Regions from separate parts of the Kushneria sp. AK178 genome, predicted to be linked through region 1. Evidence: predicted binding sites of a transcription regulator. Region 1 holds the regulator's gene; each other region holds the start of a gene.

Region 1 (10,669 bases):
TCCATCGCCTCGATGGTCTCGACCGGGTAGCTGCCGGCGGCGGTTTCGGCGGAGAGCATGACCGCATCGGTGCCATCCAGCACCGCATTGGCCACGTCAAAGACTTCGGCGCGCGTTGGCAGCGGCGATTCGATCATCGATTCCATCATCTGCGTGGCCGTAATGACCGCACGATTGAGCGTGCGGGCACGGGCGATCATGCGCTTCTGGACACCGATGAGCTGCGCATCGCCGATCTCGACGCCCAGATCGCCGCGGGCCACCATGACAGCATCGGAAGCGATAATGATCCCGTCCAGCGTGGCGGCATCGGCCACGGCTTCGGCACGCTCGACCTTGGCGACCAGAGCAATGTTCTTGCCGGCCTCTCCAAGCAGATCACGCGCCAGCTGCATGTCAGCGCCGGAGCGCGGGAAGGAGACTGCCAGGAAATCGACTTCCAGGTCGATCGCGGTTTTCATGTCCTCGCGATCCTTGTCGGTCAATGCTGCCGCCGACAGGCCGCCACCCTGTTTGTTGATGCCCTTGTTATTGGAGAGGGTGCCCCCCACTTCAACGCTACATTCGATACGTCCGCCGTCGACGCGATTGACCTTGAGCACGACGCGGCCGTCGTCGAGCAGCAGAACATCGCCGCTTTGAACGTCGTCGGCAAGCGCCTTGTAGTCACAGCCGACCTGATGGTTATCGCCTTCGTCGCGGCCCAGATTCACGTCGAGAACAAAGTCCTGACCGTTTTCAAGCTCGACCGAACCGTTGGCAAAGCGGGCAATACGGATCTTGGGACCCTGCAGATCGCCCAGAATGGCGACGTTACGCTGCTGGTTTCTGGCCGCTTCACGCACGGCCTCGACGCGACGGCGGTGATCCTCGGCGCTGCCGTGGGAGAAGTTGATTCGAACGACATCAACGCCTGCGTGCACCATGGCCTCGAGAACGCCTTTTTCGTCACTGGCAGGACCCAGAGTGGCGACAATCTTGGTGCGGCGAATCGGGCCGGCAGTCGCTTTCGTCATGAAGCATTCTCCTGATGCGGTGTCTGAATATATTCACTATACCTTTTTCACCCCCATGGGTGCGACGGCTATGCGCCAAAGTCTTGATGACACCTTCGAGAATGTCGAGGCATTCGACGGGGGGCGGCGCAATGATGTGCCTGCCGTGAGGGCATCAACGCTTTCGCCCATCGTTTTTTATCCGGTGGCGCCATGGATAAGGCCAGGGTAGGGTAGTCGCATTTTTCAGGGTGTCTGAACCTGTCCCGGTCAATGGGCGGTCACACACGCTGCTTTTCTGACATGATAGTGCCGGCAGGACCGGCAAAAGAGACGGAGATCTATGGGCAAGTCACTGGTGATCGTCGAGTCGCCGGCCAAGGCCAAGACCATCAACAAGTACCTCGGCAACGATTTCATCGTGAAATCGAGTGTGGGCCATATTCGTGACCTGCCGACCAGTGGTGGTGGCAAGGGTGCCACTGACCCCTCCGAGCGTGCCCGTCAGGCCGCTGCCACGCGCAAGATGTCTGCCGAAGAGAAGGCGGCTTATAAAAAGCGCAAGAGCCATGACCAGCTGATCCGCCGCATGGGCGTCGATCCCGAAAATGGCTGGCAGGCGAACTACGAAATATTGCCGGGCAAGGAAAAGGTGGTCGACGAGCTCAAAAAGCTCGCCGAGAAGGCCGATGCCGTCTATCTCGCCACCGACCTTGACCGTGAAGGGGAGGCCATCGCCTGGCATCTGCGGGAAACCATCGGTGGCGACGAGTCGCGCTATCGCCGTGTGGTCTTCAACGAGATTACCAAAAACGCCATTGCCCAGGCGTTCGAGACCCCCGGCGAACTCAAGCTGGACCGCGTGCATGCCCAGCAGGCCCGGCGCTTTCTGGATCGTGTGGTAGGCTTTATGGTGTCGCCGCTGCTGTGGAGCAAGGTGGCTCGAGGCCTGTCGGCCGGCCGCGTCCAGTCGGTTGCGGTGCGGTTGATCGTTGAGCGTGAGCGCGAAATTCGTGCCTTTACGCCGGAAGAGTACTGGGACGTTCATGCCGACCTTGACGCCGGCAGTGGCGATAGCGTGCGGTTTGAGGTGGTCAAACATCACGGTGATGCTTTCCGGCCGACCAGTGAAGCGCAGACAGCCTCGCTGATTGCGCCTCTCGAAAAGGCGGCCTACGTCATTACCGGGCGTGAGGATCGCCCGACTTCCAGCAAGCCCGGCGCCCCCTTTATTACCTCGACCCTGCAGCAGGCGGCCAGTGGGCGTCTCGGGTTTTCGGTCAAGAAAACCATGACTCTGGCGCAGCGTCTGTATGAAGCGGGCTTTATCACCTACATGCGTACCGATTCGACCAATCTGTCCGCCGACGCCATCGCCATGGCACGCGACTACATCGAATCCAGCATGGGCAGTGACTACCTGCCCGACGCCCCCAATGTCTACTCCAGCAAGGCGGGCGCTCAGGAGGCTCACGAAGCCATCAGGCCGACCGATGCCGGTCGTCACGCCGATGATCTCGGCAGCATGGAGCGTGATGCCGAACGCCTCTACGAGCTCATCTGGCGTCAGTTTCTGGCCAGCCAGATGGTGCCGGCACAGTATCTGTCGACCACGCTCACCATTGAGGTGGCAGGGTTCGAGCTGCGGGCCCGCGGGCGAGTGCTGCGCTTTGACGGCTATACCCGGGTGCTCAAGCCCTCGTCCAGAAAGGAAGAGGATCAGCAGCTGCCGGATATCGGCAAGGGCGAGACGCTGGAACTCAGGGCGCTCGATCCGAAACAGCATTTCACCAAGCCAACCGCGCGCTATACCGAGGCCAGCCTGGTCAAGGAACTCGAAAAGCGCGGCATCGGCCGGCCCTCCACCTATGCGGCCATCATTTCGACGATTCAGGAACGGGGCTACGTCAAGCTGGACAGCCGCCGTTTCTATGCCGAAAAACTGGGCGAGATCGTCACCGACCGGCTGATCGAGTCCTTCCAGGATCTGCTGGACTATGGCTTTACGGCCCGCATGGAAGACGAGCTCGACCACGTCGCCGACGGCGAGCGTGACTGGCGCGAACTGCTGGACAGTTTCTATGGCGATTTCCGCGCCCGGCTGGAGCATGCCGAGGGCGAGGAGGGCATGCGCCCCAATCAGCCGGTCGAAACCGGCATCGAATGTCCCACCTGCGGTCGACCCATGCAGATTCGCATCGCCTCCACCGGCGTCTTTCTGGGCTGCTCGGGCTACAACCTGCCGCCCAAGGAGCGCTGCAAGACCACCATTGATCTGCTGCCCGGGGAAGAGGCGGTGCCGGCGGATGCCGATGAAAATGCCGAAACCGATGCCCTGAGGGCCAAGCGTCGTAATCCGAATACCGGCACGGCGATGGACAGCTACCTCATTGATGAGACGCGCAAGATTCACATCAGCAACGATGATGATGGCTACTACGAGATCGAAGAGGGCCACTTTCGCATCAAGGGCTATGAAGGCCCGACCATCGAGTGCGACAAGTGCGGCTCGGAAATGCAGCTGCGCTCGGGGCGGTTCGGCAAGTATTTCGCCTGTACCAACGATGACTGCAAAAACACCCGCAAGCTTTTGAAAAGCGGCGAGCCTGCGCCACCCAAGATGGACCCGATTCCGATGCCGGAGTTGATCTGTCAAAAGGTGGAGGATCACTACGTGCTGCGTGATGGCGCCAGCGGTCTTTTCCTGGCGGCCAGCCAGTTCCCGAAAAACCGTGAAACGCGACCGCCGCTGGTCAGCGAGATCAGACCGCATGCCGAGGCGCTGCCGGAAAAGTACCATTTTCTGCTGGAGGCGCCGGATCACGACCCGGATGGGCATCCGGCCCAGATCCGGTTCTCGCGCAAGACCAAAAGCCAGTATGTGTTGAGCGAGGCAGAGGGCAAGGCGACCGGCTGGAAGGCGCTGTGGGACGGCGAGCGCTGGCAGGTCGAGGATAACCGCAAGGGGAGCGGTGCCAAAAAGGGCGGCAAGTCAGGGAAGCAGGCATCATGAGCCATCAGGGCCGCACCAATCAGCTGCTGTATCAGGCCATGCTGCTGCTGGATCAGTCTGCCGGCGATGATGAGCATGCCGATGCCCGGCGACGAGCGCTCGAGGAAGGGGCGCTATCGATGCTCGAAATGGCACTGGAAAGCCTGATCAAGGAAATCGCGCATACCTGCCGCTGGCCTGACATGCACTGGCGCAGGGTCCTTGAACAGCCGCCGGCACCGGTGGCCGAAATCGAACTGCTGCGAGAGCTCATGGCCCGTCCCGACAGCTGGCTTGCCAGACTGCTGCAGCTGCTTGATCGTCTTCATGATGAAGGTGGTGCCGCGCGGCTGCGTCGGCACGACAACATGATTGCGTCCAGCCAGAGTGAGCCCCTTTCCCGGGAACTTGCAACGTGTCTTGATAGTTTTCGAACGCTGCTTCCCAGACTCCGTGAAACCAGCCATGAGTGGTAATGTCTTGTATTGGAACAACGTGACATCCCTTTTCAGGGAAATTAATATTGCGTTAATGATTGGCGCTGATCGGATCAGTGAGGTGGCTCATGACTGACGCCGCCGTATTCGAGATCGTCGAGCTTGAAGATGGTCAGTTTGTGCTTCGGGCCGCCGACAGTGACGAGACAAACGAGCCGCTGGCCAGTATCCGGTTTTCGTCCAGTACGCTTGAACTTTTGCGGCATCATCGCTTTGATGTGGCCCGGGAAATGCTGGACCATTTGATCTCCCGCTCCGTACTCGCAGAAGAGGATGAGGGCACTGAAGCCCCCGAGCCTGCCGCCATTCATTGATTCGCCTTTTTGACTCGCCCGATCCCCGTTTATGGGCGGGGATCGTCCTTTCGGCCCCCGGGGGCTGAAGATCCGGAATTGATCTGTTATGTCAGAGACCCTGCAGGGTGATTTTGACTTCTGGTGGCAAGCGCCGGGAGAGTGGGTAGAACCCCCCAACGAACGCAAGGGAGGCCTCAGCGGTGTTCGGTTCATCCGGCCCGATCCGCAGGGTCCCTCCTACTATGTCAAGATTCAGCACGGCCATCTGTTTCGTAGCCTGCGCTATCCGCTGGGACGGCCTACCACGGTGCGTGAATGGCAGGGCCTCAAACGGTGCCAGATGCTGGGGGTCAACGCGCCGCCTCCCGTTTTTTTCAAGGCCAGAAAAAGCGGGCAGGGGTGGCAGGCCGTCATGGTGACCGAGGCCCTCCACGGTTACCAGAGCCTGCAGGCCATGCTCAGGGCTGACGAGTACGATACCGGGCAGCGCATCGCCATATTCCGGGCACTGGCAAGCAATCTCATCAGGCTGCACCGCAGTGCCTACAAGCACGGCCATCTCTATCCCAAGGAGGTGCTGGTTCGACTCGATGCTGATGACAGCGCGAGTACGGCACTGGTGGATCTGGAAAAGTGCCAGCGTCGTCCGTCGACTCGCCTGGCCGCCATGCGTGATCTGACGCGTCTTTTTGGTGATGCCCGGCCAATGGGGATGCGTGACGACGAATGCCATCTGGTGATGGACCTCTATCAAGAGGCGGGGATGACGCTGGACAGGGCACGCCTCATGCTGCCGCGGGTGCGTTAGGTGTGCCCGCAGGCACACCCTTGAGAAAAGCCGGCGTGCCGGTTAAAGGTTGTTGCCGTCGCCGCCGCGAATCACGCCAACGCCGACGCCCTCTATTTCCAGGCTCTGTCTTGTCAGATCGATGGTGATGGGCTCAAAATCGGGGTTTTCGGCAATCAGGCTGACAACACTGCCCTGGCGCTTGAAGCGCTTGACCGTGACATCGTCTCCCAGGCGCGCCACCACGATCTGCCCGTCCCGGGCATCATGCGTGCGGTGGACGGCCAGCAGATCGCCGTCGAGGATGCCGGCATCGCGCATCGACAGGCCGCGCACGCGAAGCAGGTAATCCGCCCCCGGATTGAAAAAGTCGGCCGGCATCGGGCAGTAGCGCGCGATATGCTCGGCGGCGAGAATCGGGCTGCCGGCGGCGACTTCCCCGACAACGGGCAGGCCGGCAGCAGTGCTTTCCTGCTCCTGAATGGTCTGCTCCTGATGGGACAGGCGAATGCCGCGCGATGTCCCGGGGATCATCTCGATAACCCCCTTCTTGCGCAGTGCCCGCAGATGCTCTTCGGCGGCATTGGGCGAGCGAAATCCCAGAGCACCGGCAATTTCGGCCCGCGTGGGCGGATAGCCGAGCTCATTGATGGTGCTGGCAATAAAATCGAATACGGCCTGCTGGCGAGCGGTCAACGGTCGTGTCATGTGCAGTGGCCATTGTTGATGTATACAGTATGTGATTGTATCCAGTCGTCATGTCAATGCAAGTGCTGCGATGCTGCCTGAATGCAGGTGTCAGGCGGCAATGGTGATACCATCGATGACTGGCCCGCACGTTTTATTTTCATGAAAGAGAACTGATATTTTCCATGGTGCCATCCGATACCGTGACCCGAATCCTTGATGCGGCTGAAGTGCTGTTTGCCGAGCATGGCTTCTCTGAAACCTCCCTGCGTCGGATCACCGGCCGGGCCGAAGTCAATCTGGCGGCCGTCAACTATCACTTCGGCTCCAAGCAGGCGCTGATACAGGCCGTGTTTTTCCGGTATCTGGACCCGTTCAGTGCGGATCTGCACCGACGGCTTGATGCGCTGAAAGCCGGTGAGGCGGGCGCGCCGGATCTTGATGGGCTGCTTGATACGCTCTTTGCCAGCGTGCTGGAAATGCCTTCCGACAATCATGATCTGAGAACCTTCATGAAGCTGCTGGGGCTGGCCTACTCTCAGACGCAGCGCCAGCTTCGCGACGAGCTGCGCCGGCGTTACGGCGATATCTTTTCACGCTTTCTGGAGCTGCTCAGGCAGGCTACCCCGGAGCTGGCCGACGATGAACGCTTCTGGCGGCTGCATTTCATGCTGGGGTCGGTCATCTTTACGCTGTCCGGGCTCAATACCCTGCGCGATATCGCCGAGCATGACTACCATCAGCGCATCACGATCCGGGAGCTGGCCCAGCGGTTGAAGCCGGTGGCACTGCACGCCCTGCGGGCACCGGTGGCCGATGATGCATCAGTCGCACGGATCGATCAGCATATACCGCCAGAGATGACGTCCTACGCCAGAACAGGAACCCACTCATGACCGACTCAAAGGTCGCCACGTTCGGTGGCCCCCTCATGTGTGATCTTCAGGGCACGCACCTGAGCGAGCAGGAGCGGGACTGGCTTGCGCACCCTGCCGTGGGAGGCATTATTCTCTTTGCGCGTAATGTCGAGTCCCCCGGGCAGATGCGCCGGCTGTGTGACGACATTCGTCGATGTAATCCCGATATCGTGATCGGCATCGACCAGGAGGGTGGGCGTGTTCAGCGTCTGCGCAACGGTGTGACAGCCCTGCCGCCCATGGCGCGTCTGGGCCGGTACTATCGTCAGGCGCCCGAAAAGGCGCTGGCACTGGCGTGCGACACCGGCTGGCTGCTGGCGATGGAAATGGCCGCCTGTGGCGTCGACTTTTCCTTCGCGCCGGTGCTGGATCTGGATGATGCCCGCTGTCCGGCCATCGGCAACCGCGCCTTTTCCGATGACCCGCAGCATGTGACGGCCCTGGGCGGCGCCTTTATCGACGGGTTCGAGGAGGCTGGCATGGCCGGTATCGGCAAGCATTTCCCCGGCCATGGCGGCGTCACGCTCGATTCACACCTGGTGATGCCGGAAGACGACCGGACACTCGAGGTGCTCGAGTCGCATGACCTGATGCCCTTCAGGGCCCTGTCCGATCACCTGGTCGGCATCATGCCGGCCCATGTGCGCTTTACCCGGATTGACGATCGGCCTGCCGGGTTTTCGCAGTACTGGCTTGAGTATCTGCGTCACGATATCGGCTTTGATGGCGTGATCGTTTCCGACGATCTTTCCATGGAAGGGGCCGCCATGGCAGGCGGGCCCGGTGAGCGTGTCATGGCAGCACTACAGGCCGGCTGCGATCTGACCCTGTTATGCAATGACCCTGACGCGGCGGCACAGGCCCGCGACACACTGGCACGACACACCGTGCTGCCCGAGAGCCGGCAGCGTTTGAACAGGCTCTACTTCAGCGGCAAGCGCCTGACAATTGAAACGCTCATGACGCTGCCACGCTGGCAGCATACGTGTGAGCGGCTGCAGCGGATCGGCTGATGCGCCAGCGCACCCGATGATCTGAAGGAGCCCCTGCGTTATGGAAGCGACGGCACTCTGGCAACAACTGCTCACCGGTACGCGCGACCGGCTGGATCAGCTCTTCGGAATCCCGGGCTGGGCCCTCATGCTGATCGGACTGATGCTTTTGACGGTGGTCGTTGATATCACGGCGGCACTTCTGCTGCGTCGTCTGGAACGGCGTCTGCGCCACAGCCCGAGACGCTGGGACGATGCGCTGGTGCACGGGGCTCGTGTGCCCTTTCGGGTCTGGCTGTGGAGCGGTGCCCTGTGCATGATTCTGACCCTGGTGGCTCAGGAGGTCGAACTTGAAGGGGTCAGCCGCTATATGGGGCTGACGTTCGGCATGATCACCCTGGTATTGATCTTCTGGGGTGAAATCCGGCTGATGCAGCGTCTCGAGCAGCGCATGGTCTTCCCGCCCGGCAATTCCCGCTCGTCTCCGGTCGATCAGACCACGGCCTCGGCCGTGACCAAGATCGTGGGCGCGGTCACCCTGCTGACCGTCATGCTGCTGGCCATGCAGCTGCTGGGCGTCGACATGTCCAGTATTCTGGCAGTCGGCGGTGCCGGCGGGCTGCTGATCGGGTTTGCCGCGCGCGATGTCATGGCCAACTTCTTTGGCGGCATGGTGATTCATCTGGACAAGCCCTTTCGGGTGGGGCACTGGATCCGCTCGCCCGATCGCGACATTGAAGGCGTTGTTGAGGACATCGGCTGGCGTCTGACCCGCATACGCACCTTTGCCGGTCCGCCCATCTACGTGCCCAATGCCGCCTTCAACCGGATTACCATCGAAACCCCGTCACGCATGCAGGCGCGTCTTATCTGGGAAAATGTCGGCATCCGCTATCAGGATGCCGGGGCGATCGAGGCGATTACCGGTGACATACGTGACATGCTCGATCGGGACGAAGAGATCAACAGCGACGAGCTGATCACGGTGAATTTCAACCAGTATGGTGATTATTCGCTGAACCTGATGATCTATGCATTGAGCAGTGTCACCGACTGGCAGCGCTACAATGAGACCCGACAGCGCATCCTGCTCAAGGTTCGTGACATCATCGACCACCATGGGGCCGAGCTGGCGCTGCCGGCTTCAAGGGTTTATGTCCCCGATGAGATACGCCTGGGTAACACGGCGGAGCCGATGGACCTTGAGCCCGAAGGGGATTCACGTCAGGATAGCGCCCCTCAAAATTCCCGGTCGGCCACCGAGCGCCGGTCGCGGGACAAGCACCGGGGGCAACGGGCCCCGTTTGATACCGAACCCAACAGTGAGTCAGATGGCGATGGCTGAACAGCAGGATGGTCCCCCCGAGATAGCCCAGTATCACAACGATATGAAGGTCCTGATGGATGAGGCGGACTGTCTGATCGATCTACCGGCTGTCGAAAGGGCGCTGGATGACATGGCCGAACGATTAACGCAGAACCTTTCCGACAGCATGCCGGTCTTTTACTGCGTCATGAATGGCGGCCTGATCACGACCGGGCATCTGCTGACCCGGCTGGGCTTTCCGCTGGAAGTCGATTATCTACATGCCACGCGCTACCGGGGCGGGCTGCGCGGGGGGGAGCTGTTCTGGCGCGTTTCTCCCGAGATTCCGATGGCCGGACGCCACGTGGTCATCGTCGACGATATTCTGGATGAAGGCGCAACGCTGGCCGCCATTCTGGAATACTGTCGTCAGGCAGGGGCGGCCAGCGTCTCCTCGGCCGTACTGGTCGAGAAAATGCACGATCGCAAGGCCGTTCCCGATCTCAAGGCGGAGTACTGTGGCCTGGAGGTCGAGGACCGCTACGTGTTCGGTTTCGGCATGGACTACAAGGGCTACTGGCGCAACGCGCCGGGGATTTTTGCCCCGCGCGGGCTCTGAGCGGGCATCGATCATTCCCGGCCGACATATCGATGCCGGCGGGTGCCGCAGCGTCGAGAGGGCATCAGACCACACGACAGGGGGCCGGCCATCAGGGCCGGCCCCTGTTGTTTGCCCGGCAAGCCGGGCGCTTCAGCTTTTCTGGTTGAAGTGGTCCAGCAGCGATTCAATGGCGGCAAAGCGCGCCTCGGGTGTCTCCATGGGCTGCTCGAAGCGCAGGGTTTCGGCACCATCGAGCCGATACTGATCGGGTGATTGCTGCATCATTTTGACCAGCGTCATGGGATCCACCGAGGTCTCGGGGCTGAACTGTATACGGCCGCGCCTGTCCCCGGCTTCCAGCCGCGTAATGCCCAGCCGCTCGGCGCGAAAGCGCAGTGTGGCCTGACGGAAAAGGTGCTTGACCGGTTCCGGCAGCAGACCGAACCGATCGATCATCTCGACCTGCAGCTCCCGCAGCTCACCATCGTTTTTGGCATTGCTGATGCGCTTGTACATGATCAGGCGCTGCTGAACATCGTGCATGTAATCCTCGGGGATCAGCGCCGGCAGCCCGAGGCTGATGTCCACGCCTTCCGACA
Region 2 (10,669 bases), 570 kb from region 1:
AGGCACGTGCCGTGGCCGATGTCTGCGATGTTATCCAGCTGCCGGCCTTTCTGGCCCGCCAGACCGATCTGGTCGTGGCGATGGCGAACACCGGGGCGGTGGTCAATATCAAGAAACCACAGTTTGTTGCGCCGCATGAAATGCGCCATATCATTACCAAGTTCGAGGAGGCCGGTAACAACCGGCTGATCCTGTGCGAGCGCGGCTCGAGCTTTGGCTACAACAACCTGGTGGTGGACATGCTCGGCTTCGGCGAGATGAAGCGAACCGGCTATCCGGTCTTTTTCGACGTCACCCATTCGCTGCAGCAGCCGGGCGGCCGGGCCGACAGTGCCGGCGGCCGGCGCCAGCAGGTCGTCGAGCTGGCCCGGGCGGGTATCGCCACCGGCATTGCGGGGCTTTTCGTCGAGGCGCACCCCGACCCGGACAACGCCCGCTGCGACGGCCCCTGCGCACTGCCGCTGGATCGGCTGGCGCCCTTTCTGGAGCAGATTCGCATGCTCGATGGGGTGGTCAAGCATTTCGACCCCATCGACATCCGCTAGTCCTGAAACGCCGGTCATGATGACCGGCGTTTTTATTGGTAAGTTACCCGGTAGCGACCGGCGCTGTTGATGCCGGTCCGGTGGTGTTGTGATAACGCTGGCATGGCAGGCAGGCAAGTGGCTTTCTATGCTGTCATGACGCGTTCATTCGAGTCCGGTCCGAAAGCCCGGGCCGGCAGTTAACCAGTGAGGATGCTTTAGATGGCCGAGATTGTTGATATACATGGACTCGAGGTGCTCGATTCGCGTGGTAATCCCACCGTCATGGCCACGGTCACCCTGACCGGCGGCATCAGCGAGCAGGCCTATGCGCCCTCCGGTGCCTCGACCGGCTCGCGCGAGGCGCTGGAGCTGCGCGATGGCGACAAGTCGCGCTATCTGGGCAAGGGCGTCACCAAAGCCGTCAACGCCGTCAATACGGTGATTCGGGATCGTCTCAAGGGCATGGATGCCAGCGATCAGCGGGCGCTGGATCAGGCCATGCTGGAACTGGATGGCACGGACAACAAGGGCAATCTGGGCGCCAACGCCATTCTTGCCGTCTCGCTGGCGGCCGCGCGTGCCGCCGCGACCGAGAAGGGCATGCCGCTGTACGCGCACATTGCCGAGCTCTACGGCACGCCGGGCCAGTACAGCATGCCGCTGCCGATGATGAACATCATGAATGGTGGTGAGCACGCCGACAACAATGTCGATATTCAGGAGTTCATGATTCAGCCGGTCGGCGCGAAGAGCTTCGCCGAAGGGCTGCGTATGGGCGCCGAAATCTTCCATGCGCTCAAGAAGGTACTTTCCGGTCGCGGCCAGTCCACGGCCGTGGGTGACGAGGGCGGTTTCGCGCCGGATCTGGAGTCCAACGCCGACGCGCTGGGCGCGATCAAGCAGGCGGTCAGCGATGCCGGCTATCAGCTCGGCACCGATGTCACCCTGGCGCTCGACTGCGCCGCGTCCGAATTCTACAAGGACGGTCAGTACGCGCTCTCCGGTGAAAACAAGACCTTCACCAGCGAGAGCTTTGCCGACTATCTGGCCGACCTGGTCGATCAGTACCCGATCGTCTCCATCGAGGACGGTCTGGACGAAGCCGACTGGGACGGCTGGAAGGCGCTCACCGACAAGCTGGGCGATCGCGTCCAGCTGGTGGGTGATGATCTGTTCGTGACCAACACGCGGATCTTTCGCGAGGGGATCGACAAGGGCATCGGTAACTCGATTCTGATCAAGTTCAACCAGATCGGCTCGCTGACCGAGACGCTGGATGCCATCAAAATGGCCCGCGATGCCGGCTATACCGCCGTGATCTCGCATCGCAGCGGCGAAACCGAGGACACCACCATCGCGGATCTGGCGGTCGGCACCTGTGCCGGGCAGATCAAGACCGGCTCGCTGTCGCGCAGTGATCGCGTGGCCAAGTACAACCGGTTGCTGGTCATCGAGGATCAGCTGGCCGGCAAGGCGCCCTACCGAGGGCTGGCCGAGGTGAAGGGTCAGTCCTGATCCGGTTGATCTGAATCATTAAATTTAATCCGACTGCGCCATGCAGTCGGATTTTTTATGTCCGCGCTCTATATTCGACGAATCCTGGACGATTGGCTTGACCATGGAGGGGGGCAGAACCCACCATGAGTTTATTCGAAGCGGCCCGCATGCGGGTACAGAGCTTCACTCCTTTCTTAAATTTTTGATCTGATTGGCTTTTTTGGAAAAATTAAGCGTTCTGATCGTTACAAGTCTTTGATTAATTCTTTTTTTAAAATCTTTTTATCGATCAGTAGCACTGATCGAGCCTTCATCTGACGGCGTCAAATGGATGGCACCGTTCAGGACATCAACGACACTACAGGATTCTGGCGCGCTGGGTATCGGATGGATTCGATCTCTCCGCATGGACGACGCCAATGGATAGCGGGCCAACGGACAGGCTCAAGGATGCAGGAGGCAAGGGCGGCCCTGCGGGGCCGCCTTTTTCAACAAGGCTTGATCGCCTGGCAGTGCTGATCGGGTTTTCATCCGACGGTGGCAAAGGGATGGCACCGTTTGGAACATCAACGACAACATGAGGTTCTGGCGCGCTGGGTATCGGATGGATTCGATTTCTCTGCATGGATGACGCCAATGGACGGCGAGCCAATGGACAGGCTCAAGGACGCAGGATGCAAGGGCGGCCCCTCGGGGCCGCCTTTTTTTGTGCGCCACTGTCAAGGCGGGTTACCGGCAGTGGTAGCCGACACGATCGGATAACATCAGGCCGGGGAGGGGCGTGTCGGGACGGCATCGGTCCCGACAGTGATTACTGCGCCAGCTTGTCGATCTTGCCGGGCACACCGTTCCACTCATCGGCATCGGCGGGTGGGTCGGTCCGCTCGTTGATGTTGGGCCACTTCTCGGCCAGGTCGGCGTTGATCTCGATGAACTTCTCCTGACCCTCCGGCAGCTCGTCCTCCGAATAGATGGCCTCGGCCGGACACTCCGGCTCGCAAAGGGCGCAGTCGATGCATTCATCCGGATGAATGACCAGAAAGTTGGGGCCTTCATAGAAGCAGTCGACCGGGCAGACTTCTACACAGTCCGTGTATTTGCATTGAATGCAGTTCTCGGTGACGACAAAGGTCATGTCACGAACTCCGGGGTAGCAGGCGGTCACGGCCCGTACGGGGACAGACCGTGTTGAAAAGGGGTGTGGGGCGGCCCACGAAAAGGGGCCTTATTCTAGAAGGCGCGCCCGTCCGGCGACAAGCCGCATGTGCTGAAAGCGTCCTGCCGGCCCGGGCGGTCATGGGCATCAGTCCAGTCGGTCACGCCATTGATACAGCCACTCCTGGGCCTGACGCGGTGACAGGGCATCCAGATCCAGCTGCGACAGCGCCTCGACCATCGGATGCGGGGTGGCAGCAAACAGATCGTCCTGCTGCGGCGGCGCTGTCTCCGGGGCTGATGGCGGCGAGGCAGGGGCCGGGCGTTCGATGTCCTGCGCTTCCAGCGTCATGAGCTTTTCCCGGGCGCGGGCAATGACCGAGCGGGGCACACCGGCCAGCTGGGCCACCTGAAGCCCGTAGCTCTGGCTGGCGGGGCCCGGTTCGACCCGGTGCATGAACACGATGCCGTCGTTGTGCTCGGTGGCATTGAGATGCACGTTGGCGACCCCCTCGGCGTGCTCGGGCAGGGCGGTCATTTCGAAATAGTGGGTGGCAAACAGCGTAAAGGCGCGCGTGCCGGTCAGGTGTTCGGCGGCCGCCCAGGCCAGCGACAGCCCGTCAAAGGTGCTGGTGCCGCGGCCGATCTCGTCCATCAGCACCAGGCTGTGATCGGTGGCGTTATGCAGAATGCTGGCGGTTTCGGTCATTTCGACCATGAAGGTCGAGCGCCCGCCGGCCAGGTCATCCGAGGAGCCGATGCGAGTGAAGATGCGATCAATCGGGCCGATATCGGCGCTGGTGGCGGGCACGAAACAGCCGGTGTGCGCCAGCAGGGCGATCAGGGCATTCTGACGCATGAAGGTGGATTTACCGCCCATGTTGGGTCCGGTAATCACCAGCATGCGGGTGTCGTCATCAAAGTGCAGGTCGTTGGGCACGAAAGGGTGGCTCGAGACGTGCTCGACCACCGGATGGCGGCCGTCGCGGATGGTCATGCCCGGCGTGTCATGCAGTACCGGACAGACCAGTGACAGGGCATGGGCCCGTTCGGCAAAAGTGTGCAACACATCCAGGGTGGCCAGCGCCTGCGCCATCCGTGTCAGGGCCGTCAGCTCGGCGTTGAGCGCCTCGAGCAGGCCGTCATACAACAGCTTTTCACGCGCCAGCGCCCGGGTGCGGGCCGACAGCGCCTTGTCCTCGAAGGTCTTGAGTTCGGGGATGATAAAGCGCTCGGCGTTTTTGAGGGTCTGGCGGCGGATGTAGTCCGCCGGCGCTTCGCGCGCCTGCGCCCGGGGAATCTCGATGTAATAGCCGTGCACCCGGTTGTAGCCCACCTTGAGCCCGGCAAGGCCGGTGCGCTCGCGCTCGCGTGCCTCCAGCTGGACCAGATAGTCGCCGGCGTTTTCGTGCAGTGACCGGTACTCGTCGAGCTCCTCGTCAAAGCCTTCGCGGATGACGCCGCCATCGCGAATCACCACCGGCGGGCTGTCGATCAGGGCGCGACTCAGCGTATCGGCCAGCGTCGGCCAGGGCACGATGTCCCGGGCCAGGTCATCCAGAACGCTGCCTGCGGGGATCGTCTGCAGCCGCTCGGCCAGCGCCGGCAGGGCATTGAGGGCGTCGCGCAGCCGGGCCAGATCCCGCGGGCGGGCGCTGAGCAGGGCCACGCGGGCCAGGATGCGCTCGATGTCGCCGATGCCGCGCAGGATGTCGTTGAAGGCTTCGATGTGGTCCTCGTCGCCCAGCCGCTTCACGCCCTGTTGTCGGGCATTGATCTGATCCCGGTCGCGCAGCGGACGGTTGAGCCAGCGGCGCAGCAGGCGGGCGCCCATGGGGGTGGCCGTGGTGTCGAGCACCGAGGCGAGTGTATTGTCCTGCCCGCCGGCCATGTTGCGGTCGATCTCCAGATTGCGCCGGCTGGCGGCATCGATGACCACCGAGTCGTCGCGGTTTTCCACGCCGATGGCGGTGATATGCGGCAGCGCCGTGCGCTGGGTGTCGCGGACGTAGTCGATCAGCACGCCCGCGGCCGTCAGCGCGCGGGTCATGTGGTCGCAGCCAAAGCCCGACAGGTTCTGGACCTGCAGCTGGTCGCAGAGCAGGCGTCGTGACGTTTCCAGGTCGAAGTGCCAGTCGCTCTGGCGCTGCAGACCGGGTCGCTCTTCAAGGCGTGCGGGCAGGGGCAGGCTCTCCATGACCAGCAGTTCGGCCGGGTCGAGCCGGTGCAGCTCGGCCAGCATGTCCCCTTCGCCCTCGACTTCCAGCACGCTGAAGCGGCCGCTGGAGAGTTCCAGCCAGGCCAGTCCCCAGTGATCGTTATCGCCGTGCAGGGCCGCGACCAGATTGTCGCGGCGCTCATCGAGCAGGGCCTCGTCGTGAAGCGTGCCGGGGGTGACGATGCGTACCACGCGACGCTCTACCGGTCCCTTGGCCGTGGCCGGGTCACCGATCTGTTCGCAGATGGCCACCGACTCGCCCATGCGGACCAGCCGGGCCAGATAGCTTTCGGCGCTGTGATAGGGTACCCCCGCCATGGGGATGGGGGCGCCGTTGGAGGTGCCGCGGGCGGTCAGCGTGATGTCGAGAAGTGAAGCGGCGCGTTTGGCATCCTCATGGAAGAGCTCGTAGAAATCTCCCATGCGATAAAAGAGCAGCACGCTGGGGTGCTCGCGCTTGATGCGAAAATACTGCGCCATCATGGGCGTTGGTTGGGACTCGGTCTTGCCTGCCACGTGAAATTGACCCTGTCCGATGACATATGAGGTGAAAGGCTCCCGAGATTATCATGATCCGCTATCGCGGCTGTATTGCTATAGTGCAGACAGTGCAGGTTTCTCGCCTGCGGCAGGGGGAGCATGGTTATCGGGGTGGTGTCCCCATTGCCGGCAGCGATCGAGTACCATGTGATTTTGTCAATTAAAGGTCATCGGCGGGAGTTGTCATGGCAACAGCATCGGGCATACAGGCGCTGGCCAGCCGGCTGTGTCTGCTCTGTGAGCAGCAGCGTGTGGTGCTGACCACCGCCGAATCCTGCACCGGCGGTGGTGTGGCACGGGCCATTACCGACGTTGCCGGCAGCTCGGCGTGCTTCGAGACCGGCTATGTCACCTATGCCAACAGTGCCAAGCAGCGCCTGCTGGGCGTGTCATCGGTGTCACTGGCGCTTTTCGGCGCGGTCAGCGAGACCGTGGTGCATGAAATGGTACGCGGCGCCTGTCGCGACAGCGGGGCGGACCTGGGCGTGGCGATCAGCGGCGTGGCCGGTCCGGGCGGCGGGTCACCGGACAAGCCGGTGGGCACGGTGTGGCTGGCCTGGGGCAATGCGACCCAGAGTCAGGCCCAGTGTTATCAGCTCAGCGGCGAGCGCCTCGACGTGCGTCGTGAGGCGGTAGCGCTGGCACTCAAGGGGTTGATCGAGCGACTCGAGGAAAATCCCTTTGACTGAGGCGCGGCGGCGCTGTCTCCATGGGCATGAGGTGAAATAAGTCACCGAGGGGATATGACAGACCGTCCTTTTGGTTTAAAATACTGGATAAGAATACAGTTTATTGACGTGTCAGCGTCAGGCTGACCCGACAGGAGGGCCAACATGGCACAAGATGACAACCGCTCCAAGGCGCTTAACGCAGCCCTTTCCCAGATCGAGCGTCAGTTCGGCAAGGGGGCGGTCATGCGGATGGGCGATGCGCCCCGCGTGGCCATTCCCGCCGTTTCGACCGGCTCGCTCGGGCTGGACATTGCCCTTGGCGTGGGCGGTCTGCCCTTCGGGCGTATCGTTGAAATTTTCGGCCCGGAGGCTTCGGGCAAGACCACCATTACCCTGTCGGTCATCGCTCAGGCGCAGAAGCAGGGCAAGACCTGTGCCTTCATCGATGCCGAGCACGCCCTCGATCCCAGCTACGCCGAGAAGCTGGGCGTCAATCTTGACGACATGCTGGTCTCCCAGCCCGATACCGGTGAGCAGGCGCTCGAGATCTGCGACATGCTGGTACGTTCCGGCGGCGTGGACGTCATCGTGGTCGACTCGGTGGCCGCGCTGACACCGCGTGCCGAAATCGAAGGCGAAATGGGCGACTCCCACGTCGGCCTTCAGGCGCGTCTGATGTCGCAGGCGCTGCGCAAGGTGACCGGACACATCAAGAATGCCAACTGCATGGTGATGTTCGTCAATCAGATCCGCATGAAGATCGGTGTCATGTTCGGCAACCCCGAAACCACCACCGGCGGCAATGCGCTCAAGTTCTACTCCAGCGTGCGTCTGGACATCCGTCGTACCGGCTCGGTCAAGCAGGGCGATGAGGCCGTGGGTAATGAAACCCGCGTCAAGGTTGTCAAGAACAAGGTGGCGCCGCCGTTTCGTCAGGCCGAGTTCCAGATCATGTACGGCAAGGGCATTTACCACGCCGGTGAAGTGGTCGATCTGGGTGTGCAGTGCAACCTGGTCAGCAAGGCCGGCGCCTGGTACAGCTACAAGGGCAACAAGATCGGGCAGGGCAAGGCCAACGCCGCCCAGTATCTCGAGGACAATCCCGAGGTCATGCAGGAGATCGAGGACGCCATTCGCGGTCAGCTTTTGACCACGCCGCAGGCGAAGGAAGAGGACAAGGCGGCTGACGCCGAGGCCGAAGCACCGGCAGACGCCAACGACGACGAACTGCTGTAACCATCGTTTTGCCATCGCGGTATCGAAGGGGCACGCTCAACAGAGCGTGCCCCTTTTGCTTTAATGGATGACATCACGGAGAGAGAGCGATGTCGCAAAGAACGCCTTATGAAGAGGCTATTGCGCTGCTGGCCCGGCGCGAATATACCCGCAGCGAGCTCGAGGAGCGGCTGCTGCGTCACGAGCATGCGCCCGAGGAGGTCAATGCGCTGCTGGACCGTCTTGCCGCGGAAAACCTGCAGTCCGATGCCCGCTTTGTCGAGCATTTCGTGCGCTCGCGCATTGCGCGGCTGCAGGGCCCGCGCAAGATCAGTGCCGAGCTGGCGGGTCGCGGCATCGAGCGCGAGATGATTGCGCAGGCGCTGGAGGAGAGCGATGCCGACTGGACGGCGCTGGCCGCCGAGGCGCTGGCAAGGCGCTTCGAGGGCCCGGGTGATGACATGAAGGCCCGGGCCAAACGCCAGCGCTTTCTGGCATCACGCGGATTCGACGGCCAGCAGTGCAGCAGCGCCATGCGACAGGCCTGGCCGTCATAGGCCCCCGCGCTGGCACGCGGCAGCCGCCATGAGACACAATGGTGCGTGTCAGGAGTGTCGCGCCGGGAGGCGACATGCTGATACATTAAGCCGCCAAAATTCGTCTCATTGTGCGCATGAGCCCGATGGCGTGCGTACAGGAGGCCGGAATCTCATGAGGGTCGCCCCTCGAGGCGCCTGTTGACGACCGGTAGCGCCGCCCAGAAGCGTCGCCCGGTGCATCGCCTGTTGCCTCATTTTAAAAGACCTGACCCATCGTTTACGGGAAGCCCATGAAAAGCGCCGACATACGACAAGCATTTCTGAAATTTTTTGAACAGCACGGCCATACCCGGGTGCCTTCCAGTTCGCTGGTGCCCGACAACGACCCCACGCTGCTTTTCACCAATGCCGGTATGGTGCCTTTCAAGGATGTCTTTCTGGGGCGTGACCCCAGGCCCTATGTGCGGGCCACCTCGGCGCAGCGCTGCGTGAGGGCCGGTGGCAAGCATAATGATCTGGACAACGTCGGCTATACCGCACGCCATCACACCCTGTTCGAGATGCTGGGCAATTTCAGCTTTGGTGACTATTTCAAGCGTGAGGCCATCCACTACGCCTGGCAGTTTCTGACCGACCAGTTGGGCCTGCCCGCGGAAAAGCTCTGGGTCACGGTGCATGTCAGTGACGATGAAGCCGCCGACATCTGGCTCAACGACGTGGGCGTCAGTGCTGAGCGCTTCTCGCGGCTGGATGAAGACAACTTCTGGCAGATGGGCGAGACCGGCCCCTGCGGGCCGTGTTCGGAAATATTTTATGACCACGGCCCCGACGTTGCCGGTGGCCCGCCGGGTAGCCCGGACGAGGACGGTGACCGCTACATCGAGGTCTGGAATCTGGTCTTCATGCAGTATGACCGCGACGCCCAGGGCAACATGACGCCGCTGCCGAGCCCCTCCATCGACACCGGCATGGGCCTTGAGCGTATTGCCGCCGTCATGCAGGGCGTGCACTCCAACTACGAGATCGACCTGTTCGAGCGTCTGCTGGCCTCCGCCGCCGAAATTACCGGTCAAAACGACATTCATCAGCCTTCGCTGCGCGTCATTGCCGACCACATCCGCTCCTGCGCCTTTTTGATCGTGGATGGCGTCATGCCCGCCAACGAGGGGCGCGGCTATGTGCTGCGTCGCATCATTCGACGCGCCGTCCGCCACGGTCACAAGCTCGGCGTGCGCGAGCCCTTTTTCCATCGTCTGGTGGCAGCGCTGGATGAGGAGATGGGCGGCGCCTATCCCGAGCTGCACGCGCGCCGTGAACAGATCGAAAGGATGCTGCTGAAAGAGGAGGAGCAGTTTGCCCGCACGCTGGATCACGGCATGCGCCTGCTGGATGACGCGCTGGCCGGTCTCGAGTCGAACGAGCTGGATGGCGAGACCATCTTCAAGCTCTATGACACCTACGGTTTCCCCTATGACCTGACCGCCGATATTGCCCGCGAACGCAACATCGCGCTGGACGAAGCCGGCTTTCAGCGCGAGCTCGAGGCGCAGCGCGAGCGTGCCCGCGCCGCCAGCCAGTTCGGGGCGCGCCTCGAGGTGGATATCGATCTGGAAGGCGCCACCGAGTTTGTCGGGCGCGAGCGCCTGACCGCGACCGGGCAGATACTGACGCTGCTCAACGATCAGGGGGCGCCCGTGGACCGGCTCGAAGCCGGGCAGAGCGGCGCCATCGTGCTCAATGAGACGCCCTTTTACGCCGAGTCCGGCGGTCAGATCGGCGATCGCGGCACCCTGACGCTGCCGGGCGTGGTGTTCAACGTGCGCGATACCCAGAAGCGGGGCCAGCACTTCGTGCATCTGGGCGAGGTGAGCGAAGGCGTCCTGCCGGCGCAGGCCACGGTCGAGGCCAGCGTCGAGACGCCGACCCGCCATGCCATCATGCGCAACCACTCGGCCACCCACCTGCTGCACGAGGCCCTGCGGCGCGTGCTCGGTACCCACGTGCAGCAGAAGGGCTCGCAGGTCGGCGATGAGCGGCTACGCTTTGACTTCAGCCACAACGACGCCGTGACGCCTGAAGAGCTCGAGCGGGTCGAGGCGATGGTCAACGAGCAGGTCATGGCCAATACCCCGGTCACCACGCAGCTGATGACGCTGGATGAAGCGCGCAAGCTGGGGGCCCAGGCACTGTTTGAAGCCAAATACGGTGAAAGCGTTCGCGTGCTCACCATGGGCAGCGACGACTTTTCCATCGAGCTGTGTGGCGGTACCCACGTCCTGCGCACCGGCGATATCGGCCCGGTGAAAC
Region 3 (10,669 bases), 1.1 Mb from region 1:
CCGGGTTCGCCGGTATAGCTCAGTTGGCAGAGCAACGCATTCGTAATGCGTAGGTCGGTGGTTCGAGTCCACTTACCGGCACCCGCAGGATTTTAAAGGCCCGGCGCATATGCGTCGGGCCTTTTTTTGTTTTGTAGGGTGGTATGGTCGTTTTGCTCTTGCTACAGCTGAATCTGAGAGCTTGAGCACTTTTTTTAATTAAGGACTGATCAGTACGTATCCGCTATTCAGTTCCTAAAAGTCTGGCTCATCAAGGCATACAGTCGGGGTTCGATGGCCAATACTATTGATGGGGAAGACGTGATACTGGTCGATCGCTCACGTACGAAGCCTGATGGTGTGTTCCTAGTACAAGTAGGGGGTGCACTGAGGGGCAAGCGTGTGCAGCGGATGATCGGCAGCGCCCTGTCATTGGTGAGCGATAACCGGAAGTACGAGCCTTGATTGATCACACCCGAGATGCTGAGTAGGGGAAAGGTTGAAGTGAGTGGGCAGGTATTTGGGCATTTGGGGCGGGTAAGCTAGTTGTGCTTTTCTCCTTTATCAGATAAAAATAATGCTTAATGTTTTAAGCGTTATGTTTTCGTTTTAGGAGTGTATATGGGCTACGAAAGCTGGAAGCATACAAAAATATCACCTAGCTCTATAGAGCTTGATCCAAAGAATCCAAGACTACCTAATCTTCCAGAAGGGGCGAACCAGCCCGATGTTAGGTCTAACTTGTTAGCATCATGCAAAGTCCGGGAGATGGCAAAGTCTATTTCTACTTCAGGATTTTATCCTGACCAGACTGTCGTTGTGATAAGGAAGCCTAATAAAAATAGTAGATTTATAGCTATCGAAGGGAATAGAAGGGTATGTGCTTGCCAGCTATTGCTAAAGCCAAACTTGGCTCCGGCCGAACATAGTAGGTATATAGAAAGACTTTCTGTTCAAGGCGAAAGTTACAAGGCCAGCTTTGAAAAAATCCCAGTTGTAATTGCACCTGATAGATTGGCAGCGATTCGGTTAGTCGTATCTAGGCATCTGAACCAAGCGCCTGTTATAAGCTGGTCTTTATATGCTCAAGGGCAGTTTGCTATTAATGCTTTTAACGATGGCAAAACTATGGAGCAGGTTATAAATGAAACAGGACTGAGTAGTTCAGATATACGAAAAGCGGTGCAAGATGCTCGTATTATCGATTTGTTTATGGGGCTAAAGTGGGATGAGGGTGAGAAAGAAATAATTTATGACAGCGTCGACGACTTTCCAGTTGGTGTTCTAAGGCGAATACTTACCAGTAGCGTGACAAAAGAAAAATTTGGCAATATTTACTTTGATGACTCTGGATGGCTAAATTTTGAATGGGATCAAGAGATAATAGAAAGTGTCTTGAAGAGATTTATGTATGATTCGTTACCGGCACTTACGGGGAGTAGCAAAAAAGCAGTTTTGACAAGTAGAACTATTAACGATAAAGAGGACGTGAAAAGATATTACAAAGAAGACTTTATTCTCGATGTAAAAAATGTTGGAAATAGTAATGCTGTTTCAGCTAAAGACCTGATTGAGCATGTTGATAGGCCCTCTTCTAATAATGATAGTAAAGGTAAAAATGAAGGTGAATTGGGTGCGAAAAAGCCTAGCCGTCCAAAAAAGAAAGTAAATCCTAGAGCATTGCCTGCCAATCTTGAAATAAATATTAAAAATGACAAAGCAGGGCGAATTCTTCAAGAGTTGCAAATTATTGAGCCGCAAAAATATCCCTATGCGACGGCCTTGCTTTTAAGAAGCTTACTAGAGGTATCTTTGATAGCTAGAATGAAGCATGTGGATGTCTGGAAAGATTTTATGATTCAACATCAGAAAGGCAGTGGTATACCGCCTTTAGAAACTATAGTCAAATTTGCAGGATCTTGCTCTAAAACAGTGCCTGATCAAAGTTTGAGAAACTCTATGAGTAATCAGCATACGGTACCTAGAAAGCTACTCAACTTTGTTACTCATAACGATCAGCATGTTTTTACTTCTACTGATGCTAAAGACGCTGCTGAAAAAATGACTCCATTATTTAGAGCTTTACTTGAGGCAAAATATTAGCGCCTCAATGTTGGTTTATTTTCAAGAAAAAGGTTTCCATAAAAGAGCACTTCTTTAGCTTTTGGGCGTTTTAAGTGAGTTGAGTAGTGGAGAGAAAATTCTTCACACTCAGCTCCTTGATAAAGCGCCTTGATCTCTTCGCAATTGTCGTAAGTAACAAGCCACGGGGTTTCGAGCGCCACCACCTTCTCAGCAATTTCTGCATGATCTTCGGGTTTGTAGAAATTGCGATAGAGCTGGTTGGCTTTATTGTAGTAGGGTGGATCGAGATAAATCAGGGAGCTTTCCGGGGTTTCAAGAAAGCCCGGCTGGATCAGTTCCATGGCGTCTACATCATAAAGCGAAATGTCTTCCCGCCGTGCGGCAATATCCTTGATGCGTTTGCACAGCCCTTCAATGTTGTATCGCGCATCCAGCTTGTAAGTGCCACCTTGGCCTTTCCCGCCGATGACGCCGCCGGAAATAATGCCTGACCGGTTGGTACGGTTCATAAAGAAAGTGGCAAAGCCAAGGATTGTGGTATCAACTTCGCCCGGCACGTCCACGATTGCACGCTGCTGGTACCAGGTATCCATGGTGACAGGTGTTTCTCTGATCAGCGATACAAGACGCTCACTGTCATTAAGTACAGCCCACCAGAAAGCGTAAATCGCTGGATCAGCATCGTTGATCACGATACTGCTCACATGTTCTTTCAGCAGCAGATACATGGCTGCGCCTGCACCACCTGCGTAGGGCTCTACGTAGCAGCCTTCTTGCAGGTCGTTATGCCGGATAACTTCAGCCAGCCATGCGCCAAGTCGTCCTTTGCCGCCTGGGTAGCGTAGAGGGGTAACGAATGAAGAAGACATGGCACTTCCAAATAAAGATGCATCTAATTCTAACTGCTTGTTCATAAGATGGCCACCTCCAAAAAGACATTTATTATCAATAAGATAAATTTTTGATAGATGGCTTGATGTCGGCATTGTACTGGATTTGCATCCAGTAACAAAGTTTGGAAGTAATGTGTGTTTTGCTTTGAACAAATGTTCATGCTTTCGATTGACATGAAGTTCTTTCAAGAGCGGTTTAGCGGCTTCCTATAGATAGTAATTTTTTATTTTATTCTGCTTGTCACCTGTCCGGCAGTAGACGAATTGTACCTCTTGGGTTGGTGCGCAAGTCACGAGAGCGCTCTCCGAGCTTGGTAAGGAGCTTTGCAAATCTTCTACTTGGGTGGCATCGTCCAAGAGATACGTCAGCGTTGAAAACGTCAGGATTATTACCTTTACTCTATCTGCCGGTCACATGGTCGTTAATTCGGCCCGCCCTACGCTTTCCTTCCACTCGCCCCATACACCTCCGTATATCTCGTTGCCCCATCACTCCTGCACGACGCCATCAGTTCCTTCACTACACGCCTCTGCCGGGTCCTGATACTGGTTTCCTTGTCCCGATAGTGCGCGTTGGCCAGCCAGTTGAAGCTGCCAACGATGGCGTACTTCTTGTCCACAATCAGACACTTCTCATGCGTGGCGCGCTGCACAATGGTCAGCCGGCCCTTGCGACTCTGTTCGCCGGTTTTTTTCAGATTCTCCAGTGCCCTGATCGCCGTGTCGGAAAGCCGGTGCTGCCGGTCGCGATCGCTGGCGCCGTAGGCGATGTGAACGTTGACGCCGCGTTTTAGCGCACTCGCCAAAAGATCACAGAACTGATCGTTCACGACCCGATCGGACAGCCAGCCGGAGACGATCATCAGGTCCTTTCGGGCAATCTCAAGCGCGTGGATCAGCTCACTATGATGGTCACGCCCCTGGATCAGCTGGTTTTGGGTCGCGGTGCTTTTGGCGCCGGGCGCCGCCCTGCTGTCGGCAGTTTGAGTCGCCTTGCCGGCTCGCGCTTTCTGCCTGAGGAAAAACCGAGTGCCGTACCAGCTGATCCACGCGGTGAAGGTCTGGACAGCCAGCACGGGCAGCCACCCGAGCGTCATGAGTGACCACAGCGTCCAGCCCAGTGCGGCGACCGCGCCCACCCTGCGATGCAGCCGGGTCAGGCACAGCACCGAGATAAAAATCACCAGCTGGTAATGCAGAAACGTCATCAGAAATGCCTATCAAAAACAGCATGTTATCCGGTGCTGTCGAAACAGGCCATGCCTGACGTTATCCGGGGCGTGAATTTCTCTCTTCACCGCTCGTGACTACACTCCCGTCATGTGCGGACGATACGTATTGTTTACCCAGCGCCGGAAGGCAGCTCGAGAGCTGTCGTTTGACGTGCGCGATCACGTCGATGATGCCGAGCGGCCTCGCTACAACGTGGCGCCCGGCACCCATGTGCCCGTGGTGCTGCATCGCGAAGATGAGGAGGCGGCGAGCTTCGAACACGTCTGGTGGGGCTATCACCCGCACTGGGCGGGCGATGACGCGCCGACGCCGATCAACGCGAAGGCCGAGAAGGTCGCGACGTCGAAGTACTATGCCGGCGCGTTTTCCCGTCACCGCTGCCTGGTGCCGGCCGATGGCTGGTATGAATGGCTCAAGACGGGGGATGGCAAGCAGCCGCATTTCATCTGCCGGGCGGACAGGGCGCTGATCTGGCTGGCCGGCATCTGGTCAACGCGGCCGGATGGCGAGCCGGGGCTGGCCATCATCACCCATGATGCCCGCGGGGCGGCCCGGGACGTCCATGACCGGATGCCGCTGGCACTGGCGGATGACTGCCTCGCGGACTGGCTGGACCCGCACATGACCGAACGGGAGACGATCCGTCAGCTGATCAAGCCGGTGCCGGCAACGGCCATCACCCACTGGGCGGTGTCGAAGGATGCCAACCGGGTCGGCAATGACCACGCCGAGCTGGTCGAGCCGTTGAATCCGGCGTAAAACCGCGACCGGTCATTTTCCCTTTACCCGCTGCAAGGAGGCGTCATGCGCGTGGCGTATCGAATGCCCATGCCCACCATGGTGCCCCGAGGCGAGCAGGACCCGGCCTACACCCCGGGCGCTGACCGCTGGCAGCAGTTTTTGCCCCGCATTCGCATCTCTCCTTTCTGGCAGAAGTGGTGCAGGACGATGACGCTATCGATCCGTGGCAGGAGGGCGACTGGCTGGTCGTCGATCAGATGCGGTCACTGCGCGACGGCGCGCTGGTGGTGGTCAATGTCGACGAGGCGCTGTACGTCTATCGCTATGCCCATCGCATCAACCTGCCCGTGCTGGAGGGGCTGGACGGGCAGCTGTGGACGGGCGATCTGACCAACGTGGATATGGTAGGCGTGGTGTCGCATCAGGTGCGATCGGTGTACTGACGCAGCCCTTGATCGGCGACCGGGCCTGACATGGCGGTATCGGGTCATGACGCCGGGCACTCCCGCTTCTGCTGTCCCGGCTCGATCAGGCCTCCGGCGGGAGGCGATTACTTTCCCGAAGCGCTTTCCGCAGAAACGTTGCCCTCGGCGTCAGCCGGTCAGGCGCTTGTCGGAGGCGGTATCGTTTTCCAGGGGGGAGGTTGTGGTATCGGTATGCTCCCTGTCGGCTTCAACCAGCCGATGAATCTTCACCGCGTGGCGCGCTGTTTCCGACTGTTCTGTTTCCAACAGCTGCTGTTCCGTGCGCCGGGCCTGATCGTCCGCGCGCCGGGACAGGACAAAGGCGCCCAGAAAAAAGCTCACCAGCAGTAGATAAAATGCCCCAAAAATCAGCCAGACCATAAGGCCTCCAATTCAGTCACCATGGGATACGTTAAGTATTAATTCCATAGGTTACCGAATGTAAAGTCCTTGGCCTAAAACTTGTTAAGCGGCAGCCAGGTCTGGAGAAGCAGAGAGATCATTCCTTTTTATGGCCTCACGCATGGGCGGTCACGGACTGTCCTCCTTGTCGGCGGGTGCCTTGCGTTTTTCGAAGTGCCGGTAGAGCCGCCACCAGGCCAGCGCGCCTGTAATGCCGACTATTAATGCAAAAATAATCATCGTCTTTACCTATTGGTTGCCTCGATATTTAACATGGATCACGTTTTTGATTTTGGCAATCAGCGTCGTGCTCGGGTTGTGGCGGGCCGACCTGCTAGATGATGCAGGGAGGGCCGGGTTGAAAACGGGGCAGGCAACGGTAGCGATCCGCTCCGCATCAGGACATGGAGCAGACCTCCTGAAAAATGGCTGCGCGCTCGGGGCGGCAGTCATGCCTGAAAGGAGCGCCGGACGTTCGTTATCTCGCCGGCATCACCCGCAGTACCCGCCCTTCGGGACTATCCGTCAGCAGATACACTGCCCCTTCCGGGCCGGTGCGTACGTCGCGAATGCGCTCGTCGAGCCCGCCAAAGAGCCCCTCGACGTCTTCGGCCTGCGTGGCGTCGTCGGCAAGCGTGACGTGACGGACCTCGCGATCGACCAGTGCGCCGACCAGCAGATCACCCTGCCACTGAGGGAACAGCGCGCCGTCATAGCGCGTCATGCCGGAGGGGGCGATCGAGGGCGTCCATTCCAACAGCGGCGGTTGCGTGCCGGGATAGGTGTCGAAGGGCGTGACGCGGGCGCCGGTGTAATCCAGTCCGGTAGTGGCGATCGGCCAGCCGTAGTTGCCGCCCGGCTGGATGAGGTTGATCTCGTCGCCGCCCTTCGGGCCGTGCTCGTGAATGATGATGCGGTCCTTGTTATCCACGACCAGGCCCTGCACGTTGCGGTGGCCGTAACTCAGAATCTCGGGCCGGGCGGTATCATCACCCACGAAGGGATTGTCTTCCGGGACGCTGCCGTCCGGGTTCAGGCGCACGAGGGTGCCGATGTGGTTGGCGGTGTTCTGGGCCTGCTCGCGGTAGTCGAAGCCGTCACCGAGGGTGAGGATCAGCGTGCCATCCGACAGCCAGGCCAGCCGGCCGCCAAAGTGGGCATCGCCATACTTGGCCGGGTCGACACGAAAGATCTCCTCGACCTGCTCGAGCCTGTTCTCCCCAAGGCGGGCACGCGACAGGCAGGCGTGGTTGGCACTGGGTGTGCCGCAGGCGTAGGCGAGAAACAGCGTCCGGTCCTGCTCGAAATCGGGCGACAGCAGCACGTCGAAAAGCCCGGACTGGCCCGAGGCAAACACCGCCGGCACGCCGTCGAGCGAGGCGGTGAGCGTGTCGCCCTCGGCGCTCAACAGCCGCAGCCGCCCCGGGCGTTCGGTGACCAGCATGCGCCCGTCGGGCAGAAAGGCCAGCGACCAGGGGTGTTCCAGCCCCTCGGCGACGGTCTCGATCCGGTAATCGGTGGCCTCGGGCTGCGCCAGCGCGTCGGGGGCAGGGGCCAGACCGGCAGTGCCGGCCGCCAGTAGCGCCACTGTCATCGTGCCGGTGGCGCGGTTTGCCGTGCGTTGCTGGCCGGCGCCGCGCAGAAACGCCAGCACTACGCCCGCAATACCGGCACTGATCAGCATCGCGATCATGCCGGCGGTGGTGCGGGTGGCGGCGATCAACGTCGGCATGGGGGCGAACAGGTTGACCAGCTGGAAGGTGAGCCACAGCGCCACCATGGCAGCCAGCGCGCAGAGCACGGGACGGTGCTGGCCGCTCCAGAAGTGGTGCGAGATCAAAAGCGCCAGGGCCTGCGAAATCACAAACCCGACCGAGAAGAGCGCGGCATAGACCGGCGCGAACCGGATCAGATCGCCAAGGGTCGTCGTCAGGCGCTGCATGACCGAAATATCCACACCCATTTGCTGCAGGGCCGCCAGGTTCATCTGGGTCTGCACGATGCTGCCCAGCAGCGTGCCGACGAGCAGGGCAATGAGAAAGTGGATGCCAATGGTGAGCCAGGCCGGCCGATTGCGCATGGTGTTGACCCTTGAGCCGTGAGTGGTGACAGGGGCAAGGCCACCTCTGCCGTTAATGGGCTCAAGCGTACCCTGCGTTCCTCAGCTCGGGTTTAAGGCGAGGGGGGCCACCTGCATCGGCGGCCCCGGGCGGGCGCTTAGTGCGCCATCATGGCGTCAACGACCTCCCGGTCGCTATAACTGGTGGGATAGTAGGTCGGCCAGTTGACCACGTTGTCCAGCAGTGCCTGGCGGTCATCGCCCATGTAGAGATGGTAGTGATGGGCATCGGTGGGGGCGATGTCGTGATCGCTGAACTGGATGAAATCCGGTGCCCGGTCGTCGCCTTCGGTCTTTTGAAAGATAAAGCGCACGCCGCGATTGCCTGCTTCGTAGTTCAGAATCTCGTAGCCGTCATCGGCGTAATGGCCGGTATAGGCGTCGCCGTCGGCGTGGAAGGTGACGTCCTGATCGTGAATCTCGATGCGCTCGACGTCGGTGCGATAGCCCTCGCGGTAGTACATCCTGTATTCCTCGACGCTTTTGTCGCCTTCCTCCGCCTTGTGGGCAAGGACTTCATCCAGCGTGCCGTTTTGCAGCAGCGGGTAGACGGACTGCCAGTCGCCTTCCCAGTCGGAAAGCGCCCGCGCCTTGACCTGATCGTCATCGAAATAGCCCGAGTGGATGTCCTCGTCATGATCGTGGCCGTGTTCGTGATCATGGCTTTGGTCGTGATCGTGGCTGTGGTCATGCCCGTGGCCGTGTGTGTCGGATGCGAGCACGGCCTGAGTGCTGCTGGCGGCGAGCAGGCCCGCGGTCATGAGCGCGGTAGCGGTATAGCGAATAAAGACAGGTGTCATGGGGTGCGTTCCGGGTAATGATCGAGTGGTCTTTTATAAAACGTTATAACGTAACATTTAAGAAGTTTTTGGCGATAGGTGTTTTGCACCGGCCTGGCCGGCGCGATCTCTGGCCAGCCCGGATCTGCTATTTTGAGCCGCTTATAAACCGTGACCCGGGGGCTACTGGAACAAGGCAATGAAAATCAACGTGGTCGGGACGACCGGTGCCGGCAAGAGCACGCTGGCGCGCCGGCTGAGCGAGGCGCTGTCACTGCCCCATATCGAAATGGATGCGCTCTTGTTTCTGCCGAACTGGCAGGAGAAGCCTGATGCGCAGTTTCTGGCAGAGATCGAGGAGGTACTGACCACCTCACCCGGCTGGGTGCTGGATGGCAATCTTGATCGCACCCGCGCGATCAAGTGGCGCGACGTGGACATGGTGATCTGGGTCGATACCGGGTTCTGGCGCACGATGGTGCAGGCCGTCACCCGGGCCGTGCATCGCGCCTGGACACAGCAGGAGCTGTGGCCCGGCACCGGCAACCGGGAGAGCTTCAAGGGCACGTTCTTCAGCCGTGACTCTATCCTGCTCTGGACCCTGAAGACCTGGCGACGCAACCGCCGGCGCTACGTTACGGCCATGGCGGACCCGCGATATCGGCATATCCGGTTTGTGCGGCTGTGCCGTCGTAAGGAAATCGACAGGTTTGTCCGGGTGCTCAGCGGGCAGGGCGAGTACATGGATTAATGCGCCTCCCACGGTCGTCTACCTGTTTTCTCGCATGCCGCATGACACGCTTTCCTGACAGTAGCGGATGAGCGTCTGCCTGGATGGCGACTTGTCAGCAGTCATCCCTCGTCTGTAACCCCGTGTCGTCTCCGGTGTCCGTGCGTCATTCAGGGCTTTTGAGTGCGACGCTCAATGTTCCGAGAGCGACGCTTTCAACTAACGGAGGGCGATACATTGTCCATAAAACCGTGTATACGTGTCTGTTAGCGACAAATTAAGAGGCGACTGTTGCAGTAGAAATGATGCATGATGCATGTCATGGCAATCGTGCTTCGACAGATCGCAGACGAGTCTGCCAAAACAATGACAAGAGCAGGAAAAGTTGAGGAGGCATGACGACCATGTTACCTGATCATAAGGCAGGCCCCGTAACGGGAGCCAGCGGCCTGGGCACGCCGCAAACCATTGGCTTCCTGCTGCTTGATAACTTCACGCTGATTTCGCTGGCCTCGGTGATCGAGCCGCTGCGCATGGCGAATCAGCTGGCCGGACGCGAGCTCTATCGCTGGTACACCCTGACCCAGGACGGCGCGCCGGTGCGGGCCAGCGATGGACTGCAGGTGACCCCCGATGTCTCGATCACCGTGCCCCTGTCGCTGGACTGGGTGGTGGTCTGCGGCGGGGTGGGGCCCCAGCACAGCGTTACGCGTGAACACGCGCACTGGCTGCAGGCACAGTCGCGTCAGCTGCGGCGCATCGGTGCCATCTGTACGGGCAGCTGGGCGCTGGCCCGGGCCGGACTACTGGATCATTACGAGGCCAGTATCCACTGGGAGTGTCTGGCGTCCATGCAGGAGGCCTTCCCCAACGTCACGCTGACCACGCGGCTGTTCTCGATCGATCGCGACCGGTTCACCGCCTCCGGCGGGACGGCGCCGATGGACATGATGCTCAATCTGATCGCCCGCGATCACGGTCACGAGCTCTCGGCCGGTATCTCCGAGATGTTCATCTGCGAGCGGGTGCGCAACGAGCAGGATCACCAGCGCGTGCCGCTCAAGCACGTGTTGGGCACTACCCAGCCCAAGCTGCTGGAGATCGTGGCGCTGATGGAGTCCAATCTCGAAGAGCCGATCGAGCTGGATACGCTGGCGCGCTACGTCAATGTCTCCCGGCGTCAGCTGGAGCGGCTGTTCCAGCGCTATCTGCACTGTTCGCCGTCGCGCTACTACCTCAAGCTG

What was found. Region 1 encodes LexA, which represses DNA repair genes until DNA is damaged. Its sites were predicted from a motif close to TACTGTNTANNTANACAGTA; they were not measured.
Region 2: the regulator LexA is predicted to act here: its motif matches at 6,708-6,727, upstream of recA (recombinase RecA).
Region 3: the regulator LexA is predicted to act here: its motif matches at 3,053-3,072, upstream of M1D97_RS02320 (DNA adenine methylase).

The regions. Positions count from the first base shown of each region.
Region 1 is NZ_CP096381.1:1,646,821-1,657,489, forward strand. Features, by position in the region: gene pyk (pyruvate kinase) at 1-1,016, opposite strand, end outside; gene topA (type I DNA topoisomerase) at 1,339-4,008, shown strand; gene M1D97_RS07380 (DUF6586 family protein) at 4,005-4,463, shown strand; gene M1D97_RS07385 (hypothetical protein) at 4,553-4,798, shown strand; gene M1D97_RS07390 (lipopolysaccharide kinase InaA family protein) at 4,887-5,588, shown strand; gene lexA (transcriptional repressor LexA) at 5,631-6,275, opposite strand; gene M1D97_RS07400 (TetR/AcrR family transcriptional regulator) at 6,440-7,150, shown strand; gene nagZ (beta-N-acetylhexosaminidase) at 7,147-8,184, shown strand; gene M1D97_RS07410 (mechanosensitive ion channel family protein) at 8,225-9,508, shown strand; gene M1D97_RS07415 (hypoxanthine-guanine phosphoribosyltransferase) at 9,501-10,088, shown strand; gene mfd (transcription-repair coupling factor) at 10,221-10,669, opposite strand, start outside.
Region 2 is NZ_CP096381.1:1,074,446-1,085,114, forward strand. Features, by position in the region: gene kdsA (3-deoxy-8-phosphooctulonate synthase) at 1-545, shown strand, start outside; gene eno (phosphopyruvate hydratase) at 747-2,042, shown strand; gene fdxA (ferredoxin FdxA) at 2,836-3,159, opposite strand; gene mutS (DNA mismatch repair protein MutS) at 3,328-5,880, opposite strand; gene M1D97_RS04830 (CinA family protein) at 6,123-6,626, shown strand; gene recA (recombinase RecA) at 6,771-7,844, shown strand; gene M1D97_RS04840 (regulatory protein RecX) at 7,934-8,380, shown strand; gene alaS (alanine--tRNA ligase) at 8,653-10,669, shown strand, end outside.
Region 3 is NZ_CP096381.1:502,195-512,863, forward strand. Features, by position in the region: tRNA gene M1D97_RS02305 (tRNA-Thr) at 9-81, shown strand; gene M1D97_RS02310 (S24 family peptidase) at 274-444, shown strand; gene M1D97_RS02315 (hypothetical protein) at 601-2,082, shown strand; gene M1D97_RS02320 (DNA adenine methylase) at 2,079-2,978, opposite strand; gene M1D97_RS02325 (phospholipase D-like domain-containing protein) at 3,395-4,165, opposite strand; gene M1D97_RS02330 (SOS response-associated peptidase) at 4,296-4,949, shown strand; gene M1D97_RS02335 (S24 family peptidase) at 5,129-5,374, shown strand; gene M1D97_RS02340 (hypothetical protein) at 5,525-5,776, opposite strand; gene M1D97_RS02345 (PQQ-dependent sugar dehydrogenase) at 6,276-7,877, opposite strand; gene M1D97_RS02350 (metal-binding protein ZinT) at 8,015-8,716, opposite strand; gene M1D97_RS02355 (adenylate kinase) at 8,895-9,446, shown strand; gene gbdR (choline metabolism transcriptional regulator GbdR) at 9,830-10,669, shown strand, end outside.